DNA from 3 places in the Streptomyces sp. NPDC048111 genome. Region 1 is predicted to be linked to each of the others. Evidence: riboswitches for the same ligand, from Rfam matches in the RefSeq annotation. Region 1 holds a riboswitch; each other region holds the start of a gene.

What was found. A riboswitch is a leader RNA that binds a small molecule or an ion and turns the genes downstream of it on or off. The one in region 1 is predicted to bind thiamine pyrophosphate.
Region 2: another riboswitch for thiamine pyrophosphate. It lies ahead of ACGF3I_RS20595 (thiamine ABC transporter substrate binding subunit); the one in region 1 lies ahead of thiO (glycine oxidase ThiO).
Region 3: another riboswitch for thiamine pyrophosphate. It lies ahead of thiC (phosphomethylpyrimidine synthase ThiC); the one in region 1 lies ahead of thiO (glycine oxidase ThiO).

What each region holds. Positions count from the first base shown of each region.
Region 1 is NZ_JBIDBD010000009.1:198,199-203,011, reverse strand. Features, by position in the region: gene ACGF3I_RS18160 (NAD(P)/FAD-dependent oxidoreductase) at 167-1,390, opposite strand; TPP riboswitch at 1,499-1,611, shown strand; gene thiO (glycine oxidase ThiO) at 1,609-2,790, shown strand; gene thiS (sulfur carrier protein ThiS) at 2,787-2,987, shown strand; gene ACGF3I_RS18145 (thiazole synthase) at 2,991-3,785, shown strand; gene pknB (Stk1 family PASTA domain-containing Ser/Thr kinase) at 3,907-4,813, shown strand, end outside.
Region 2 is NZ_JBIDBD010000012.1:92,713-97,525, reverse strand. Features, by position in the region: gene ACGF3I_RS20600 (ABC transporter permease) at 1-229, opposite strand, end outside; gene ACGF3I_RS20595 (thiamine ABC transporter substrate binding subunit) at 307-1,407, opposite strand; TPP riboswitch at 1,490-1,608, opposite strand; gene rlmN (23S rRNA (adenine(2503)-C(2))-methyltransferase RlmN) at 1,763-2,875, opposite strand; gene ACGF3I_RS20585 (phosphatidate cytidylyltransferase) at 3,046-4,158, opposite strand; gene frr (ribosome recycling factor) at 4,158-4,715, opposite strand.
Region 3 is NZ_JBIDBD010000005.1:170,617-175,429, reverse strand. Features, by position in the region: gene ACGF3I_RS12425 (SsgA family sporulation/cell division regulator) at 1-170, shown strand, start outside; gene ACGF3I_RS12420 (YibE/F family protein) at 175-1,566, opposite strand; TPP riboswitch at 1,638-1,772, shown strand; gene thiC (phosphomethylpyrimidine synthase ThiC) at 1,765-3,540, shown strand; gene ACGF3I_RS12410 (hypothetical protein) at 3,610-4,452, opposite strand; gene ACGF3I_RS12405 (metallophosphoesterase) at 4,627-4,813, opposite strand, start outside.

The DNA of each region.
Region 1 (4,813 bases):
TGCGGGCCAGCACCGATCCCGCCAGGGGCGCGGGGAACTGCGCGAGAAGCGAGCACGGCCCGCACACGAAGGCGGGGGCGAGGGGCGCGGGGCAGGGCCCCGGGGGGCGGGCTCTGCCTGCGCCCCGCACGGAAAGCCCCCGCACAACCCGCCCCCCGCCCAGGGGCTACCCCAGCGAAGCCGACTTCAGCGGGATCGTGGGGTCCGCCACCTTCGCCGGGTCCAGGGGGGTCGCGGATTCGATCAGTTTGCGGGCCTGGGCCAGGTCGCGGGGGCGGCCCACCGTCAGGACCGCCACGAGGGCGCCGTCGCGGAGCCAGCACACCGACCAGGGGGTCGCCGACGGGTCGCCGCGGTGGATCAGCTCGTCGGTGTCGGCGTGGTGGCCCGCGTACTGCACGAAGCGGCCGAACTGCTCGGACCAGAAGTACGGGACCGGGTCGTAGTCGGTGGGCTGCTCCCCGACGATGTCCGCCGCGACCGTGCGCGGGCCCTGGAGGGCGTTGTCCCAGTGGTGGACCAGCAGGCGCTCGCCGAAGCGGGCCGAGGGGAACGAGACGCAGTCACCGACCGCGTACACGCCGGGCAGCGAGGTGCGCAGCCGGGCGTCCGCGGTGATCGCGCCCTCGGGGCCGAGGGCGATGCCGGAGCCGGCCAGCCAGCCGGTGGCCGGCCGCGCGCCGATGCCGATGATCACCGCGTCGGCGGGCAGCCGGCGGCCGTCGGCGAGCAGCACCTGGCCCGGCTCCACGGCCCGGACCCGGGCGCCGGTGATCAGTTCCGCACCGGACTCGGCGTACCAGGTGGCCATGGGGGCCGCGACCTCGGCGGGCAGCACCCCGGCGAGGGGCCGGGCGGCGGCCTCCACGACGGTGACCTCGCAGCCCGCGTCGCGCGCGGCCGTGGCGAACTCCGCGCCGATCCACCCGGCGCCCACCACCACGATCCGGTGCCGCTGGTCGAGGACCGGGCGCAGGCGCCGCGCGTCGTCCAGGGTGCGCAGGAGGTGCACCCCCGGCACTCCCCCGCTGCCGGGCAGCGTGAGCGGTTCGGCGCCGGTGGCGATGACCAGGGTGTCGTAGCCGATCTCGCCCGCCCCGGTCACCACCCGGCGCTCGGCGGCCCGCACCGCGGTGACTTCGAGGCCCAGGCGCAGGTCCACGCCGAGCGCGTCGAAGTCCACTTCGAAGGCCGAGCCCTCGGCCTTGCCGAGGAGGACGGCCTTGGACAGCGGGGGCCGGTCGTAGGGCTGGTGGGGTTCGGCGCCGATGAGGGTGATGGCTCCGGTGAAGCCCTGTTCGCGCAGGGCCACCGCGGTCTGCACCCCGGCCATGCCCGCGCCGACGACCACCACGTGCCGCGCTTCGGATTGCGTCTGCTGTTCGCTCACCCGATCACCATAAGCAGCTGACTATGCGTCAGGTAGGGGGCCCGGGTGCCCCGGGCGCGCGGACGGTCCCTTACTGCGCCCCGGGGGCTCGGGCTATGGTGGCAGGCGTAAAGCACTCGCGGGAGCCCGGACGCACCGGGCTGAGAGGGAGGCTGGGCGGCCTCCGACCGTACGAACCTGATCCGGGTCATGCCGGCGAAGGGAGGGGCTGGACGCCCATGCGTTCTTCACACCACGGGTCCGGGAACGGGTCCGACGTCCTTGTGGTCGGCGGCGGGATCATCGGGCTCGTCACCGCGTGGCGGGCCGCACAGCACGGCCTCGGGGTCGTGCTGGTCGACCCGGAGCCGGGCGGCGGGGCCGCGCAGGTCGCGGCCGGGATGCTGGCCGCCGTCACCGAACTGCACTACGGCGAGCAGACGCTGCTGGCCCTCAACGTCGAATCCGCCCGCCGCTACCCGGCCTTCGCCGCCGAGCTGAGCGAGGTCACCGGTCTGGACACCGGCTACCGCGCCTGCGGCACCCTGGCCGTGGCGCTCGACTCCGACGACCGCGCCCATCTGCGGGACCTGCACGCGCTCCAGGTCCGCTGCGGCCTGGAGTCCGAGTGGCTCCCGGGCCGCGACTGCCGCCGCCTGGAGCCGATGCTCGCGCCGGGCGTGCGCGGCGGGCTGCGGGTGGACGGGGACCACCAGGTCGATCCCCGGCGCCTGGCCCGGGCCCTGGTCGCCGCCTGCGCCGCGGCCGGGGTGCGCTTCGCGCACGGCTGGGCCGAGCGGCTCACGGTCGTACGGGAACGGGCGACGGGAGTCGTCCTCGCGGACGGCACCGCGCTCACCGCCGACCGGGTCGTGCTCGCCGCGGGCAGCCTCAGCGCCCGGCTCGATGGTGTGCCGCAGGAGCTGCTCCCGCCGGTGCGCCCCGTGAAGGGCCAGGTGCTGCGGCTCACGGTGCCGCCCGCGTACGCGCCCTTCCTGTCCCGGACCGTGCGGGCGGTGGTGCGGGGCAGCGACGTCTATCTCGTACCGCGCGAGAACGGTGAACTCGTCGTCGGCGCCACCAGTGAGGAGCTGGGGTGGGACACCACGGTCACCGCCGGCGGGGTCTACCAACTCCTGCGCGACGCCCATGAGTTGGTGCCCGGCATCACCGAGCTCCCGCTCACCGAGACCCGGGCCGGCCTGCGCCCGGCCTCCCCCGACAACGCGCCCCTGCTCGGCCCGACCGCGCTGCCGGGCCTGCTGCTCGCCACCGGGCACCACCGCAACGGCGTGCTGCTGACCGCCGTGACCGGCGACGTCATGGCGCACGTCCTGACCACCGGCGAACTGCCCGACGAGGCCCGCCCGTTCACCCCCCGCCGCTTCACCTCCGCACCTCGGGAGCTGACGACCGCATGACCATCTCCGTCAACGGCGAGCCCCGCGCGCTCGCCTCCGGGACCACCCTCGACGCCCTCGTCGCCGCCCTCACCCCCGCGCGCTCCGGCATCGCCGCCGCCGTCAACGAGACGGTCGTGCCGCGCGGCGCTTGGCCGACGACCACGCTGGGCGAGGGCGACCGCGTCGAGGTCCTCACCGCCGTGCAGGGGGGCTGAGCCGTGGCCGACGACCTGCTGACCATCGCCGACACCACCTTCGGCTCCCGTCTGATCATGGGCACCGGCGGGGCACCGAGCCTCGACACCCTGGAGCGGGCCCTGGTGGTCTCCGGCACCGAGCTCACCACCGTCGCGATGCGCCGCCTCGATCCGACCGTGCAGGGCTCGGTCCTCTCGGTGCTCGCCCGGCTCGGCATCCGGGTGCTGCCCAACACCGCCGGCTGCTTCACCGCGGGCGAGGCCGTGCTGACGGCCCGGCTCGCCCGCGAGGCGCTGGGCACGCACTGGGTGAAGCTGGAGGTGGTGGCCGACGAGCGCACCCTGCTGCCCGACCCGATAGAGCTCCTGGACGCCGCCGAAGTGCTGGTCGACGACGGTTTCACGGTGCTCCCGTACACCAACGACGACCCGGTCCTCGCGCGGAAGCTGGAGGACGTCGGCTGCGCGGCGATCATGCCGCTCGGCTCCCCCATCGGCTCGGGCCTCGGGATACGCAATCCGCACAACTTCGAGCTGATCGTCGACCGGGCGAACGTGCCGGTCATCCTCGACGCGGGCGCGGGCACGGCGTCGGACGCCGCGCTCGCGATGGAGCTCGGCTGCGCCGCGGTGATGCTCGCCTCCGCGGTCACCCGGGCCCAGGAGCCGACGCTGATGGCGGAGGCGATGCGGCACGCGGTGGAGGCGGGCCGGCTCGCCCACCGCGCGGGCCGCATCCCGCGCCGCCACTTCGCGCGGGCGTCCTCGGCCATGGAGGGCCGGGCCGCGCTCGACCCCGAACGGCCCGCCTTCTAGCACCGGCGGGCCGCCGTGCGGGCGGGGCCGCGCGGGCGTCCTCGTCACAGCTCGGCTTCAGTACGGGCCCAGGGGCGCACGCGGCGTGAAGGGCGTCGCGGGGCGCTCGTAAACTCTCCCCGTGGATACGACCCTTCATGACCCCCTGGTCGGGCAGGTGCTCGACGGCCGCTACCGCGTCGACGCGCGCATCGCCGTCGGCGGTATGGCCACGGTCTACCGGGCCGTCGACACCCGTCTCGACCGCGTGCTCGCCCTCAAGGTGATGCATCCGGGCCTCGCCGCCGACGCCACCTTCGTGGAGCGCTTCATCCGCGAGGCCAAGTCGGTCGCCCGGCTCGCGCACCCCAATGTGGTCGGCGTCTTCGACCAGGGGGCGCAGGACCAGTACGTGTACCTCGCGATGGAGTACATCGCCGGCTGCACCCTGCGCGACGTGCTGCGCGAGCGCGGCGCGCTCCAGCCGCGCGCGGCCCTGGACATCCTGGAGCCGGTGCTCGCCGCCCTCGGCGCGGCGCACCGGGCCGGGTTCGTGCACCGGGACATGAAGCCGGAGAACGTCCTGATCGGCGACGACGGCCGGGTCAAGGTCGCCGACTTCGGCCTGGTCCGGGCCGTGGACGCGGTGACGAGCACCACGGGATCGGTCCTCGGCACGGTCTCCTACCTCGCCCCCGAACAGATCGAGCACGGCACCGCGGACACCCGCGCCGACGTGTACGCCTGCGGGGTCGTGCTGTACGAGATGCTCACCGGCGCCAAGCCGCACGGCGGGGAGACCCCCGCCCAGATCCTCTACGCCCACCTCCACGAGGGGATGCCCGCGCCGTCCGCCGCGGTGCCGGGCCTCGCCCTCGAACTGGACGAGCTGGTCGCCTCGGCGACCGCCCGCAACCCCGAGGTGCGCCCCGACGACGCGGTGGCCCTGCTCGCGCAGACCCTCGTGGCCCGCGCGGCGCTCGACGAGGAACAACTGGACGCCGTCCCGCCGGGCGCCCGCCCCGGCTCCGGCCGCACCGGCGCCGATG
Region 2 (4,813 bases), on a different contig from region 1:
CCAGGCGGGCGAAGACATAGGCGCCGGGCAGCGCGAGGGCCAGGGTGAGCCCCGTGGAGGCGAGCGCCTGCCAGGTGGTGAACCACAGGACGTGCCCGATGTCCGGGTCGGTGAGCACCTCGCCGACGCGGCCGAACTGCCAGGCGCCGTCCGCCTTCAGCCCGCGGCCGACGATGGCGGCCACGGGCCAGGCGAAGAACACGGCGAAGAAGGCGAGCGGCAGGGCCATCAGGCCGAGCCGCACCGCGGTCGCCCGCGGCGCGCGGCGCCGTCCGCCGCCCGCCCGCTCCTCCTGTGCGGGGCGCTCTACTTCAGGACGAGCGAGGACCACGTCTTGACCCACTGGTCGCGGTTCTTGGCGATCGTGTCGGGGGCCACGGTCGACGATTCGGTGACCTTGGCGCCGAACTTGGTGAACTCGGCGGGCACCGCCGCGTCCTTGGCGACCGGGTCGACGAACATCTGGAGCGGCATGTCCTCCTGGAACTTCTTGGAGATCAGGAAGTCGAGGAGCGCCTTGCCGCCGGCCTCGTTCTTCGCGCCGTCGAGCAGGCCCGCGAACTCGGTCTGGCGGAAGCACGTGCCGGTGGCGACGCCGGTGGGGGCCTCGGCCGGCTTGGGGTCGGCGTAGATGACCTCGGCGGGCGGGCTGGAGGCGTAGGAGACGACCAGCGGGCGGTCGCCCTTGGCCTTCCTGCCGCCGGCCGAGCCGGAGAAGTCGGTGTTGTAGGCCTGCTCCCAGCCGTCGACGACCTTGAGACCGTTGGCCTTCAGCTTCTTCCAGTAGTCCTGCCAGCCGTCGTCGCCGTACTGGGCGATGGAGCCGAGCAGGAAGCCGAGGCCGGGCGAGGAGGTGGCCACGTTCTCCGTGACGAGCAGGTCCTTGTACTCGGGCTTGATCAGGTCGGCGAAGGACTGCGGGGGGCTGAGCTTCTTGTCCGCGAAGTACTTCTTGTCGTAGTTGACGCAGATGTCGCCGGTGTCGACGGGCGTGACGCGGTGCTTGGCCCGGTCGAGCTGGTCCGCGGCGGGCACCCGGTCCAGGCCCTTGGCCTCGTACGGCGTGAAGATCCCGTGGTCCAGGGCGCGCGAGAGCAGCGTGTTGTCGACGCCGAAGAAGACGTCGCCGCGCGGGGAGCCCTTGGTGAGGATCTCCTGGTTGAGGGCGGCGCCGGCGTCCCCGCTCTTGAGGACCTTGACGGTGTAGCCGGTCTCGGCGGTGAACGCCTTGAGCACCGGGTCGGAGGCGTTGAACGAGTCGTGGCTGACCAGCGTCACGGTCTTGCTGCCGGAGCCGTCGCCGGCGTTGGAGGTCTTCTTGCCGTCCGAGCCGCCGCACGCCGCGAGGGTGGTGACGCCGAGGGCGGCGGCGAGCGCGCCGGCCGCGAGCCTCTTGGTACTGCGCATTTCTTCATTCCTCCTGGAGATGACCAGGAAGAGACGCGGCCCTGCCCGCACGGTTCGAGACCGTGCGGGCAGGGCGCAACAGCTTGAGTAATCGCCGAACTTCCTACCCCGCATGACCGGGGCAAGGTTCAGAGGGTCTGCGGTCCGTGTCCCTTGCGGGCACCGCACTCTCAGCGCTGTGGCGCTCCCCTGTCGGAATATGCAGATGTTTCCAGCCAGGTTACACGGGGCCCCTGACATGGCCCCGACGGTTTCGCCGTTCGGGACGGGGCCGCCGCGCGGGGCCGGGGCCACCTGCCGCGGCCACCCGTCGCGGCCACCCGTCGCGGCCGGGTGCGCGGCCCGGCGTCGCCGGCTATCGCTCGGAGGCGGCGAGCTGCCCGCAGGCCCCGTCGATCTCCTGGCCGCGGGTGTCGCGGACCGTGACCGGCACGCCGTGGGCCGCGATGGCCTCGACGAACGCCTTCTCGTCCTCGGGGCGCGAGGCGGTCCACTGGGAGCCGGGCGTCGGGTTCAGCGGGATGAGGTTGACGTGCACCCGCTTGCCCTTGAGGAGCCGGCCGAGCAGGTCGCCGCGCCAGGCCTGGTCGTTGATGTCGCGGATCAGGGCGTACTCGATGGAGATGCGGCGCCCGGACTTCTCGGCGTACTCCCATGCCGCGTCGAGGACCTCGCGGACCTTCCAGCGGGTGTTGACGGGGACGAGGGTGTCGCGCAGTTCGTCGTCCGGGGCGTGCAGGCTGACCGCGAGACGGCACTTGAAGCCCTCGTCGGCGAAGCGGTGCATGGCGGGGACCAGGCCCACGGTGGAGACGGTGATGCCGCGCTGGGACAGGCCGAGGCCGTCGGGCTCGGGGTCGGTGAGGCGGCGGATCGCGCCGACGACGCGCTTGTAGTTGGCGAGCGGCTCGCCCATGCCCATGAAGACGATGTTGGACAGCCGCGCCGGGCCGCCCGGCACCTCGCCGTCGCGCAGCGCCCGCATGCCGTCGACGATCTGGTGCACGATCTCGGCAGTCGACAGGTTGCGGTCGAGGCCCGCCTGGCCGGTGGCGCAGAACGGGCAGTTCATGCCGCAGCCGGCCTGCGAGGAGATGCACATGGTGACCCGGTCCGGGTAGCGCATCAGGACGGACTCGACGAGCGTGCCGTCGTGCAGCTTCCACAGCGTCTTGCGAGTGGTGTCGTCGTCGCAGGAGATGTGGCGCACGACGGACATCAGGTCCGGCAGCAGCTCCTCCTGGAGCCGGCCGCGCGCGGCGAGCGGGATGTCGGTCCACTGCGCCGGGTCGTGGGCGTAGCGCGCGAAATAGTGCTGGGAGAGCTGCTTGGCACGGAACGGCTTCTCGCCGATCGCGGCGACGGCCTCCTTGCGCTCGGCGGGCGAGAGGTCGGCGAGGTGGCGCGGCGGCTTCTTGGCTCCGCGAGGGGCGACGAAGGTGAGTTCTCCCGGAACGGGGCGTGCCATGAGCGGTATCTCCTCAGTACGACGAGGCCGGGCGATCCCCCGCTGGCGCGGGGCAGGCGACGATACGGTGCCGAAGCCAGGAGACCTCACAGGATCACCCCGCAGTCGCGGGGCCGAAAAGGGCGCGTCGCTCGCGAGCGACGCGCCCTTCCAGGGTAACCGGCGTGCGGTCAAGCCGTGCCGACGAAGACGGCGAGCAGCAGCCACACCACCGGGGCGGTCGGCAGCAGGGAGTCGAGGCGGTCCATGATGCCGCCGTGCCCGGGCAGCAGGGTGCCCATGTCCTTGATCCCGAGATCCCGCTTGATCATCGACTCGCCGAGGTCGCCGAGGGTGGCGCTCGCGGCGACCGCGAGGCCCAGCAGCAGGCCCTGCCACCAGGTGCCGTCGTCGATCAGGAACTCCATGCACAGCGCGCCCGCCACCATCGCGAACGACACCGCGCCGAACAGGCCCTCGCGGGTCTTGCCCGGGCTGATGCGCGGGGCCAGCTTGTGCTTGCCGAAGCGCCAGCCGATCGCGTACGCGCCGGTGTCGCTGACCACGGTCAGGAGCAGGAAGGTGAGCACCCGCCAGGGGCCGTCGTCCGCGGTGAGCAGCATCGCGACGAACGTGGCGAGGAACGGCACGTAGAACGCGGCGAAGACGCCGGCGGTGACGTCCCGCAGGTAGTTCTCGGGCGGCTCGGTCATCCGCCACACGAGCACCGCGAGCGCGGTCAGCGCCATCGCCACCCACGCGCCCTCGGCGCCGCTGACGTATCCGGCGACGACCATGGCCGCGCCGCCGACGGCGAGCGGCACCAGCGGCGCCTTGATCTGCTTGCGCTCCTGGAGGCGGCTGGTGAGCTCCCAGAGCCCGACCACCACGGCCACCGCGATGACCCCGACGAAGACGGCCTTGACGATGAACAGCGACGCGACGATGACCGCGCCGAGGCCGACGCCGACCCCTATCGCGGACCGCAGATCGCGGCCCGCCTTCTTCTTCTCCGGCTGGGCGGGCACGGGCGGAACGGGCGGAGGGCTTGCCATGGGCTCCTGCGGCGGCTCGTCGCGGAAGTCAGGGCCGCCCGGCAGAGCGGCCCCCAGATGGTGTGGTGCGTCGCGGCCTGCGGCAGCGGTGCCCGGGTCGGGCACCAGCGGCATTTGTTGTGTCCGCGACACGGGCGGGGCGTCATACGCATCGTATGCAGGCCCCGCCGGGAACGCCCCCTGGGAAGGCCCCTCGGGGGTTCCCCAGGAGTCGGGTCTCGGCGGAGCCCCCCAGGAAGAGTCGTTCATCAGACCTCGAGCAGCTCGGCTTCCTTGTGCTTGAGCAACTCGTCGACCTGCGCCACGTACTTGGCGGTGGTGTCGTCGAGCTCCTTCTCCGCACGGCGGACCTCGTCCTCGCCGGACTCCTTGTCCTTGACGAGCTTGTCGAGGGCGTCCTTGGCCTTGCGGCGCACGGCGCGGATCGACACCTTGGAGTCCTCGGCCTTGGTGCGCGCGACCTTGATGTAGTCCTTGCGGCGCTCCTCGGTGAGCTCCGGGAAGTTCACGCGGATGATGCTGCCGTCGTTGCTGGGGTTGACGCCCAGGTCCGAGTCGCGGATGGCCTGCTCGATGTTGCGCAGCGCGCTCTTGTCGAACGGGGTCACGACCGCCATGCGCGGCTCCGGCACGGAGAACGAGGCGAGCTGGTTGATGGGCGTCAGCGCGCCGTAGTAGTCCGCGACGATCTTGTTGAACATCGCCGGGTGCGCACGCCCGGTGCGGATCGCGGCGAAGTCCTCCTTGGCGACCACGACGGCCTTCTCCATCTTCTCCTCGGCCTCGAGGAGGGTTTCTTCGATCACCACTTGCTCCTGCATGTCTTGGTTGGGCCGGGAGTTCTCAGTGCGACCTGAGCCCTTGCGCCCTGGATAACCAGCGTCTTTCCCTGCACGGTGTCCGA
Region 3 (4,813 bases), on a different contig from region 1:
GCGTCGGCGCCGACGCCGCCCTGTTCCGGGCCGGCGCCGCGCCCCTGGTGGCGTTCCTCGACCGCACCGACAAGCTCGTCCCGCTCGGGCAGGAGTGGACGCTGGGCGACTTCGACGAGCACCTGGAGGACGCGCTCGGCCGCATCCTGGCCGAGGAGAACGCCGGCTGAGCCGCTACTTGCGGCGTCGGTGACCGCCACCGGAGCGCGCACCCGCCGGACGCGGAACCGGGCGGTCCGCGGACGGGGCGCCGGGTCGGCCCGCCGGGCGGGCGCCGGTACGGCCGGCGGGCCGGTCGGCGGAGACCACCAGGGCCGCCAGCGCCGTGGTCAGCGGTACCGAGGCCACCAGGCCGATCGAGCCGACCAGTGTCCGCACGATCTCCTCGGCGACCAGCTCGCTGTTGGCCACGGTGCCCACGCTGCTCTGCGCGATCGAGAACAGCAGCAGCAGGGGCAGCGCGGCGCCCGCGTAGGCGAGCACCAGGGTGTTCACCACGGACGCGATGTGGTCGCGGCCGATCCGGATACCTGCCCGGTACAAGCCGCGCGGGCCCATCGTGGGGTTCGCCTCGTGCAGCTCCCAGACCGCCGACGTCTGGGTGACCGTCACGTCGTCCAGTACGCCCAGGGAGCCGATGATGACGCCGGCCAGCAAAAGGCCGGACATGTCGATGTTCGGGTAGAGGCCGTGGATCAGGCCGGTGTTGTCGTCGGTGTTGCCGGTGAGGGAGGCCCAGCCGATGAACAGCGAGCCGAGCAGCCCGATCAGCATCAGCGAGACGAGCGTGCCGAGCACCGCGACGGAGGTGCGCGCGGACAGGCCGTGGCACAGGTAGAGCGCGATCAGCATGATGGCGCTCGCCCCGACCACCGCTACCAGCAGCGGGTTGGAGCCCTGCAACACCGCCGGAAGGATGAACAGGGTCAGCACGGCGAACGAGATCACGAGCGCGACCAGGGCCATCACCCCGCGCAGCCGCCCGACGACCACCACCGCGAGCGCGAAGATCCCGGCGAGCAGCGCCATCGGGAACCGCCGGTTCACATCGGACACCGAGTACTGCAGGTCCCGGGGTGCGTCGGGGGCGTAGGAGACGATCACGCCCTGGCCCGTGTGGAGTTGGCGCGGCGCGTCCGGCTGGACGATCTCGGTGAAGGTGCGCCCCTCCTCGGGGCCCGACGTCACCTTGACCGTGGCCTTCTCGCAGATCCTGCGCGGGGCGGCGTCCCGGTCGCGCCGGCTCTCGGCGGTGGAGGTGTCGCCGTTGGACGGGGTCTGCGCGGCATGGACCGACGCGCAGTCGACCTTGTCCACGGCGGTGACCTCGGCCTGCTGGGTCTGGCGGTCGAAGCCGACGCCGGTGCGCTGGTGCGGCGGCGCGCCGCCCGGCCAGAGCACCACGAGCCCCACAAGGACCGCTGCGGAGAAGGGGATCAGCACCGCGGCGATGACCTTCCGCAGGTGCTTGGACACCGGGGCGGCGGGCCCGTGGGCGTGCGAGTGGCCGTGTCCGTGGCCGTGTCCGCCGTGCTGGTGCGCAGGGCGCGGTTCTGGTGAGGTCACCGACCGATCATCGCAAGAACACCGGGGGCCCTCTGTTCAGCGCGCCAGTGAGGACGCTAGCGTGGTGACACCTTTGCACACGCGGGAGCTCGGAGCACCGGGCTGAGAGGGCGCTGAACACCGTACGAACCGTACGGAAACGGCTGCGCCGACCGCCGAACCTGTTACCGGGTAATGCCGGCGTAGGGAGTAGGTCTCATGACCATTCAGGACGCACGCACGCCTGCCTCCAGCACGGAGAGCGGGAAGTCCATCGGCTGGCACAAGGGGTACGTGGAGGGTTCGCGCCCCGACCTCAAGGTGCCGGTGCGCCAGGTGCACCTCACCAACGGCAAGGCCGTCACGCTGTACGACACCTCGGGCCCGTACACCGATCCGACCGTCGAGACCGACGTCCGCCGCGGGCTCGCCCCGCTCCGGGAGAACTGGATCATCGGGCGCGGCGACACCGAGGAGTACGCCGGGCGCCCGGTCCGGCCCGAGGACGACGGCATCAAGCACACCTCGCCGCGCGGCGGCCTCAAGAACCTCGACGCGGTCTTCCCCGGCCGCCCGCGCCAGCCCCGCCGGGGCCGGGGCGGCCAGGCGGTGACCCAGCTCGCCTACGCCCGGCGCGGCGAGATCACCCCGGAGATGGAGTACGTCGCGATCCGCGAGAACGTCTCCCCCGAGGTCGTCCGGGAGGAGATCGCGGCGGGCCGCGCGGTGCTGCCCGCCAACATCAACCACCCCGAGATCGAACCGATGATCATCGGCAAGCGGTTCCTGGTGAAGGTCAACGCCAACATCGGCAACTCGGCGGTCACTTCCTCCATCGAGGAGGAGGTCGACAAGATGACGTGGGCCACGCAGTGGGGCGCGGACACCGTCATGGACCTCTCCACCGGCCGCAACATCCACACCACGCGCGAGTGGGTGCTGCGCAACTCCCCCGTCCCGATCGGCACGGTGCCGCTGTACCAGGCCCTGGAGAAGGTCGACGGCCGTGCCGAGGACCTGACCTGGGAGATCTACAAGGACACCGTCATCGAGCAGGCCGAGCAGGGCGTCGACTACATGACGGTCCACGCCGGCGTGCTGCTGCGCTACGTGCCGCTGACCGCCCGCCGCAAGACCGGCATCGTCTCGCGCGGCGGCTCGATCATGGCGGCCTGGTGCCTGGCGCACCACAAGGAATCGTTCCTGTACGAGAACTTCGAGGAACTCTGCGACATCCTCGCGGCGTACGACGTGACGTACTCGCTCGGCGACGGTCTGCGCCCCGGCTCCATCGCGGACGCCAATGACGAGGCGCAGTTCGCGGAGCTCCGCACGCTCGGGGAACTCAACACGATCGCCAAGCGTCACAACGTACAGACGATGATCGAGGGCCCGGGACACGTCCCGATGCACAAGATCAAGGAGAACATCGACCTCCAGCAGGAGATCTGCGAAGAGGCCCCGTTCTACACCCTGGGGCCGCTGACCACCGATGTGGCGCCCGCCTACGACCACATCACCTCCGGCATCGGCGCGGCGATGATCGCCTGGTGGGGCACCGCGATGCTCTGCTACGTCACGCCCAAGGAGCACCTCGGCCTGCCCAACCGTGACGACGTGAAGACCGGCGTCATCACGTACAAGATCGCCGCGCACGCGGCGGACCTGGCCAAGGGGCACCCGGGCGCGCAGGAGTGGGACGACGCGCTCTCGGACGCCCGGTTCGAGTTCCGCTGGGAGGACCAGTTCAACCTGGCCCTCGACCCGGTCACCGCCCGGGAGTTCCACGACGAGACGCTGCCCGCGGAGCCGGCCAAGACCGCGCACTTCTGCTCGATGTGCGGTCCGAAGTTCTGCTCGATGAAGATCTCCCAGGACATCCGCCGCGAGCACGGCGGCGACCTGGGGTCCGACGAGATCGCGGCCGGAATGGCGGAGAAGTCCAAGGAGTTCGCGGACGCGGGCAACCGGGTCTATCTGCCGATCGCCGACTGAGTCCGTGCGGCCTTCGCGCTGCCCCGGGAGCGGCCGGCTCCCGGGGTCGGTGCCGGCCGGGCCCCCGGTTCAGTCCGGCTGGTGCTCGGGGCCGCCGAAGTCGGGGCTCGTGAAGTCCGGGCTGGTGAAGCCCGCGTGGCGGCTGGGGGAGGCGCCCTCGTCAGGGCTGTCGAAGCCCGGGCGGTCGTATCCGAGGGTGGGTATGCGGCCCAGGGGACGGCGCTGCGCGGGGGCCCCGGGGTCGATGCTCGGGTCGGCGAGCGCGTCGCGCAGGAAAGGGTAGATGCCCCGTTCCACCAGGGCGTGGCGCCAGGCCTCGCGGGCGCGGGCCAGTTCCTGGGTGCGCTCGTCGGGGGCGTCCGCCTCACTGTTCTCGTCCAGGGCGACCACCTGCGTGGCGCCGTTGCGCACCGCGGTGATGAGCAGCCCGACGGCGGCGGCCAGGATCGCGGCGGCGGTCAGGGCGCCGAAGAACCAGCCGGCCGTCAGCATGGTGTCGGCGAAGGCGGGCTGCGGTTTGAGCATCTTCAGGATGTAGCCGACCAGCAGGAATATCGCGGCGGCGGTGCCCGCGAGCACCGGTGCCAGGACGGTGACCACGACGCCCACCCCGGCCCCGGAGGGTTCGAGCGGACTGCTGTCGTGGGTGGACGCGGGGTCGTTCGCGGCGGAGTCGGTGTGCTCGCGCAGCTCTTGGCGCGTCCTGACGTAGTGCTCGTACTCGGCGGCCGCCCGCTCGGTGACGAACGTGCCGGCGGCGAGGACCATGGTGCGCAGCTGCACCGCGTTGAGGCGGTCGCCGATTCCGGAGAGACCGGGCCGTTCGTGCGCGGTGCGCAGTGCCTCGTCGAGGATCCGCTCGAACTCCGGGCGGTCCTCGGTGAGCAGGTGCGGAGCGCTGTTCATGTGCATCCCCCGATGCTCCGTAGGGCCGGGATGCCCGCCTGGTGAACGGGCAGTTGGGCGGAAACGGAGGAGAGCCTGCTACGGATAACCCGATGGTAGAGCCGCTACGGCACGGGGTGACAGGGGGTTTCCGTAAATGGCATACCCCGGCGCTGTGCCGAAGCCTTTCCCGGTCAACCGTCAGCCATGCAGCGGGAGTTGCTGGACCAGCAGCTTTCCGGCCATGGTCACGCCGCCGTCCATGGCGATGGCCAGCCCGTCGGCGTACACGTGCGGACCTTCGACGACGGGCCGCGAGTCCTCCTCGCCGTCCTCGGTGCCGACCTCGCCGAGCAGATACGGAATGGGGCTGTGGCCGTGCACCACG